2 linked regions of the Candidatus Puniceispirillum marinum IMCC1322 genome follow. The protein of the gene in region 2 binds, or shares a complex with, the protein of the main gene of each other region. Links are inferred from orthologs where the notes say so. Each region holds a gene or a part of one and is shown on either strand. Other genes may lie near its edges.

Region 1 (3,413 bases), 880 kb from region 2 along the record:
GCAAGCGGCGTTTGATTGCTATGACGAGCTGAACGGGCATATTGAACGTTATCAGGAAAATCGCGATATTCTTCTGCGTCAATTGCCCCCGGAATTTCTGGGGAATGCGGCACCCTCTGATGGGGCATTCTATCTCTATGCTGATATCAGCGCCCTCACGTCTGACTCGATTGTCTTTGCCAATCGTCTGCTTGAAGACACAGGCGTTGCTTGTACGGCGGGGGTCGATTTTGATCCCGATGAGGGGCAGAAATTCCTGCGCTTATCCTATGCCGGTAGCACTGATGATATCCGTAATGCCTGCCAGCGGATCAATGACTGGCTTCCGCGTCTGGCCAAAACCGCATAGGGCTATCCAATATACCAAAAACGCCGCCAGCATGAGCCAGCGGCGTTTAAAATCTTATCCGATACTAGCCGCGTGACCACCAGCCGCGGCGGGTTTTGCCAGCTGGCTTGTCTCCATCAACATCGACCACATCCTGCGGTGCTGAGCTGATCGGTGCCCGTGCATCTGCGGCGGTAGCCTCATGATCGGAACCATTGCTGATAGCTGTGGCTGCGTCAGCTGACGCGGCGGCCTTGCTGGCGGCCTTTGTCGTGCCTTTCTTGGCGGCCGCTGTGCGGGGCTTTTTCTTTGCCACAACTTTGGTCTCGCTAACAGCATCGGCATCAGCCGCACTGGCTTTCTTCGATGCTTTTGTTGCTTTCTTCGGCGCGGTTTTCTTGGTTGCAGCTTTCTTTGGCGCGGCTTTGGCAGGTGCATCATCTGCGGCTGTTACATCAATATCAGCCTTTGCCTTTGGCGCAGCTTTTTTACGTGCCTGACGCTTTGGCTTAGTCTCACCTTCAGTATCGCTGGCAGTTGTATCAGCGTTATCGTTGCTTTGGGCTTCTGCCGTTTCAGCTGATGCTGCTTCGGTAGCCACCGATGTGGCTTTACGTCCCCGTCCGCGGCTTTTCTTGGCAGGCGCTTCGTCGGCAGTGCTAACGGCATCAGTAGCGGCTTCGGCAGATGCTACATTATCGCTTCCAGCGTCCGATGTTGCGGTCTGGCCTTCATTTTCGGCATTCGTGCCATTTTCATTGCCGTTGCGCCGCCGCCGCCGCCTGCCACCACGACGTCCACGCCGCCGCCGTTTTGGTTGATCTTCATCTGACGTGGCGTCATTGTCACCAGCCTCACTAGCCGTCTGTGCGTCATCATCTGAATCTGACGCGTCCGCTGTATCGCTAGCATTATCATTTTTGGCGTCTTTGTTATCGGCGCGATTACTATTACTATTATTATTGTTATTATTATTGGCTGGTTTTGGCGACCGACGGTTTTGCTGTTGCGGGGCTTTGCCTTGCCATCCGACGCGTTCGATCCGATATTCTGGCGAGATCAATGTGTCATCTGACAACAGCATAATGGTAATGCCGTAACGGCTTTCCAATTCGGCCAGCGCATCGCGCTTATGATTGAGGATAAACAGGGCAATGTCCCGATGCACGGTAATGTGCATTTCGTCCATTTTGCCTTTCTGCGCTTCATCCTCAATCGAGCGTAATGTTTGCAAGGCGGCTGTATCAACCGAACGAACCCGTCCAGTGCCTTCACAATGCGGGCATAGATCACTGGTTGATTCATTAATACTGAGACGCAGACGCTGGCGTGACATTTCGAGCAGTCCGAAATGGCTTATAGAGCCTATCTGGATCCGCGCCCGGTCATTGCGCATGGCGTCCTTCATACGGCGTTCAACCGCATTTTGATTGCGATTTTCTTCCATATCGATGAAATCGACGACAATAAGTCCTGACAGATCACGCAAGCGTAACTGGCGGGCCAACTCATCAGCCGCTTCAAGATTGGTTTTGAGGGCGGTTTCTTCGATATTACGTTCGCGTGTTGACCGCCCCGAATTGACATCGACAGCCACCAATGCTTCGGTCTGATTGATCACAAGATAACCACCTGATTTCAGCGTTACCTGCGGGCTATGGATCGTGTCCATCTGGCTTTCGACGCGATAATGCTGAAATAGTGGGATCGCATCTTCGTGCTTCTTGACCTTTTTCACATGGCTTGGAATCAGCATTTTGATGTGATTGCGTGCGGCTTTATAGGCCTCTTCACCTTCAACCAGAATTTCTTCGACTTCGCTGGTATAGATATCACGGATTGATCGTTTGATCAGATTGCCTTCTTCATGAATGATGCAGGGGGCTTGGGACTCAAGCGTACGCTCGCGAATATCATTCCATAATTTGGAGAGATAGGCGTAATCACGGGCAATTTCGGTTTTGGTGCGCTTGGAGCCGGCGGTACGGACAATCACCGCCATACCATCGGGAATATCCAGCCCACCAACAACAGTCTTTAGCCGTTTGCGATCAGCAACATTAGTGATTTTGCGGCTAACACCGCCACCGCGGCTGTTATTTGGCATCAGCACACAATACCGTCCTGCAAGAGACAGATAGGTGGTCAGCGCTGCGCCTTTGTTGCCACGTTCTTCCTTTACAACCTGAACAAGCATGATTTGCTTGCGGGAAATGACTTCCTGAATTTTATATTTGCGGACTTTACGTGCTGGACGGATATCATCTTCGTCACCATCGCCGCCACCAACAGTTTCCAGACCGTCTTCGGCGTCTTTCTCGTTATCCTCATCTTGTGCTTCGGCTTTATCGGCCGCCAGCAAGGCTTCACGATCTTCGATGGGGATGCGGTAATAGTCCGGATGGATTTCGCTAAAGGCAAGAAAACCTTGGCGGTTGCCGCCATATTCGACAAAGGCCGCCTGCAAGGACGGTTCAACACGCGTTACACGTGCCAGATATACATTGCCTTTTAGTTGCTTGCGATTTTCGGTCTCATAGTCAAAATCTTCAATGCGTGTTCCACTTAGAAGCACAACCCGCGTTTCTTCGGATTGTCGTGCATCTATCAATAGGCGCTTGGTCATTCGTTTGTCTTTCCCCGGCGTTCGACACTGTTATCCCGCTAGGGCTTGAAAATCTGAGTGTTGAAGGCAGGTAATGTTGATTCAGACTGCTATCATCAGCTTCAAACAGCACAACATCCGAGCAAGAGGCTCTTTTAAAGTATTTTGATGTTGTTGGTGTTAGCATGATGCAGTCCAAAGTTTGTGTTATTAGGCATGACGCCGTTGGTGATTGACCGGTCTGTTTCAGTCGCGGGACGCTTGAAGAAGGTCTGGCATAACTGCGCTGGTCATCCACCAGTGGCGGAAATTCATTGTTTTGGTATATTTCATATGGCGCAAAGTGCGTCATTGATACTTACCTAAATACGTTATACACCCGTGATAACGTTTTTGCCAATAGGGCAATTATCACGCGCTGTTTTTAGGGTACATATATAGACTAATTGCGATATGTTATTTTGATATGAAAAGCTGTGC
Region 2 (3,295 bases):
TCACCTAGATAGGTCATGCAGACGTTTTTCTGGCCTTTATATTTATGCGAAAAAGCCAGCCCAACACCGATAGGCACCTGCGCGCCAACAATGCCGTGGCCACCAAAGAAGTTCTTTTCACGGCTGAACATATGCATCGATCCGCCTTTTCCACGCGAATAGCCACCCTCACGACCAGTCAACTCAGCCATGACACCATCTGCCTCCATGCCACAAGCCAGCATATGTCCATGATCGCGATAAGATGTCACTACCGTATCGCCTTCCACCGAGGCCGATTGCAAACCAACAACAACAGCTTCCTGACCGATATAAAGATGACAAAAACCACCAATCTGACCCATGCCGTACATTTGACCTGCTTTTTCTTCAAAACGTCGGATCAGCAACATATCGCGAAACATTTTAACCAGATCATCCGTTGCCGGCATATCATTCACACCGGTTCCAACTGACTTGGGCGGCCTTCCTGGGCCTTTTTTCCGTTTGCTTTCAGTTTTAGTGGCCATCTTAAGCTCCATCTTAATTGGTCGCGTTCCCCCGCTACCGATAAGCATGCAACAAGTCGGTTGCGCCTCACAGTATAAACACTAAGATTTAGCCAAAATGAGTTTTTTGCAACTATTTTATTATCTTGATTTTATTATATTTTATTTGAATAAACCGTATTTCGGTTAATTAACAAGCGCTTCTATGCGACTTAAAATTTCAATTCAGACATATCAATTGAAACAATCACATCATTCGGCGTGTAGAGCCCAAGTTCGGCGCGCGCTGTTTCTGCCAACATATCAGCATCTATAGCATCATTTTGCATCAGCGAAATGCGTTGATGAAGGTGAGATTGATGCTTTTCAAGCAAAGCCAGCTGTTCTTCAGCAATCAGAATTTTGCGTTCAAGTTCGGGCTGAGCCAGTATGCCACGTTCACCTGCGATGGTATGAAACATAAAAAAAGAAGCCATAGTGGCAAGCAGAAGAAGGCTACCAATGAAAGCAAGTGACTTTTTCATAACATACATGATCAACACCTATATAGTTACGTCCATCAAGACGGCATGCCCTTGATTGTATTTCATTGAATCAGAGCTGATTCACCGCGTCAAGTTAAATGCGAATCGCCGGAAAATATGATATTTCCAGCAATAAGCATTAATAGGTGAGCGCGCGTCAAAGCTGATAAAGTCAACCTAGCTACGTAAGATTGACGTACCCGCATAAAGGGCTGTGCGATCAAGCTCTTCTTCGATACGCAAAAGCTGGTTATACTTTGCCAGCCGGTCTGAACGGGACAATGAACCGGTCTTTATCTGACCCGCATTGGTTGCGACCGCCAAATCAGCAATGAAGCTATCTTCGGTTTCACCCGAACGGTGTGAAATAACAACGCCAAAACCTGCTTTTTGTGCCATTTCAATGGCCTGCATTGTTTCCGATAGCGTTCCAATTTGATTGACCTTGATCAGAATGGCGTTGGCTGAACTATCATTAATGCCGCGAGACAGACGCTCGGGGTTCGTAACAAACAAATCATCACCGACAATTTGCACAGTACTGCCAATCTTGTCCGTCAAGGCCGCAAACCCATCCCAGTCATCTTCATCAAGCGGGTCTTCGATTGATGTGATCGGATATTTGCCTGTCAATTCTGCCCACATGCTGTTCATCTCATCACTGCTAAGCGAGCGCCCCTCACCTTGCAGATGATAGGCACCGTCTTTGTAAAATTCACTTGCAGCGGCATCAACGGCAATCATCACATCATCACCTGGCTTATAACCTGCCGCTTCAATTGATTTGGTGATATAGCCAAGAGCTTCATCCGTTGAATTTATTGCTGGGGCAAACCCTCCTTCATCACCAACTGCCGTTGACAAGCTATTGTCAGACAGAAGCTTTTTAAGAGCGTGAAAGATTTCGGCACCCATACGCAAACCATCATTGAAATGTGTGGCGCCTACAGGCATGACCATGAATTCCTGCGCATCAAGCGCATTGTCGGCATGCGCACCACCATTGATGATATTCATCATTGGCACAGGAAGCAGATGCGCATTCACACCCCCAAGATAACGCCATAACGGCATCTCAGCCGAGTCAGCAGCCGCGCGGGAAATAGCCAATGACACGCCCAGAATGGCATTAGCACCAAGACGACCCTTGTTAGCGGTTCCATCAAGTTCGATCATATCCTGATCGTTACCAGCCTGATCAAACGCATCAGCCCCGGCAAGTGCATCAAAAATTTCAAAATTAACCGCATCGACGGCCTTTAGAACACCCTTGCCGTTATAGCGGTCAGCATCACCATCGCGCATCTCGACAGCTTCATAAGCACCGGTTGAAGCGCCTGAAGGTACAGCAGCGCGACCCGCGCTTCCATCTTCAAGAAATACATCAACCTCGACGGTTGGGTTTCCTCGTGAGTCAAGAATTTCACGGGCTTGAATATCGACTATGCTGGACATGTTTTTGCTTTCTGATCAATCTAGTGGTTTGAATTTGGGCTACACTTTATCATCACCCGCGCCGCGCCGCATCAATCCGCATCAAGGCGGCAAGAATGTCTGACATGGCGTCAAGTGGTAACATATTTGGACCATCTGACGGCGCATTGTCCGGGTCCTGATGACTTTCCATAAACAGGCCATTGACACCAACAGCAACCGCCGCGCGCGCCAATACGGGAACAAATTCGCGCTGCCCTCCCGAACTACCACCCTTACCACCAGGCTGTTGAACGGAATGGGTTGCATCAAAAATCACCGGATGACCCAGCGATGCCATTTCCGGCAAGCCACGCATATCAGATACTAATGTATTATAACCAAATGACGTGCCGCGCTCAGTCAGCATGACCCGATCATTGCCCGCACCTGTTACTTTTGCGGCTACATGTTTCATATCCCACGGCGCCAGGAACTGTCCCTTTTTAATATTCACTACGGCGCCGGTCTGGGCAGCCGCCAACAATAAATCGGTCTGCCGACATAAAAAGGCTGGAATTTGCAAAACATCCAGCACCTCGGCAGCTGTTGCGCATTGATCTGGCAGATGTACATCGCTCAGCACCGGACAGCCAAAAGTATCTTTGACCTTAGCCATAATGGCCAGACCCTCATCCATGCCAATACCTCGTGCCGCGCCAGCAGACGTGCGGTTCGCCTTGTCATATGATGACTTGTACACAAAGCCCATTCCGGCATCCGCCGCCGCTTTTGACAGCTTTTCAGCGCAATAAAGGGCGTGATCAAGGCTCTCAATCTGACAAGGCCCAGCTATAAGCAAAAGAGGAT

Evidence for each region.
Region 1: the proteins of eno (region 2) and SAR116_RS05285 are in contact, whole or in part, in a solved structure (PDB 2FYM), measured with the Escherichia coli proteins. The link is inferred for Candidatus Puniceispirillum marinum IMCC1322 from one-to-one orthologs.

The regions. Positions count from the first base shown.
Region 1 is NC_014010.1:1,093,178-1,096,590, reverse strand. Bases 185-3,269 are described here. They hold SAR116_RS05285 (Rne/Rng family ribonuclease), read right to left. Parts: upstream 2,955-3,269; coding sequence 414-2,954; downstream 185-413. Other genes in these bases: SAR116_RS05290 (pyridoxal phosphate-dependent aminotransferase), read left to right, coding at 185-349. In the rest of the region: more of SAR116_RS05290, read left to right, coding at 1-184. UniProt on the Escherichia coli protein: Endoribonuclease that plays a central role in RNA processing and decay. Required for the maturation of 5S and 16S rRNAs and the majority of tRNAs. Also involved in the degradation of most mRNAs.
Region 2 is NC_014010.1:213,599-216,893, reverse strand. The notes cover bases 329-3,295. They hold eno (phosphopyruvate hydratase), read right to left. Parts: upstream 2,468-3,295; coding sequence 1,190-2,467; downstream 329-1,189. Other genes in these bases: kdsA (3-deoxy-8-phosphooctulonate synthase), read right to left, coding at 2,520-3,295; SAR116_RS01060 (FtsB family cell division protein), read right to left, coding at 701-1,021; pdhA (pyruvate dehydrogenase (acetyl-transferring) E1 component subunit alpha), read right to left, coding at 329-509. Outside these bases: more of pdhA, read right to left, coding at 1-328. UniProt on the Escherichia coli protein: Catalyzes the reversible conversion of 2-phosphoglycerate (2-PG) into phosphoenolpyruvate (PEP). It is essential for the degradation of carbohydrates via glycolysis.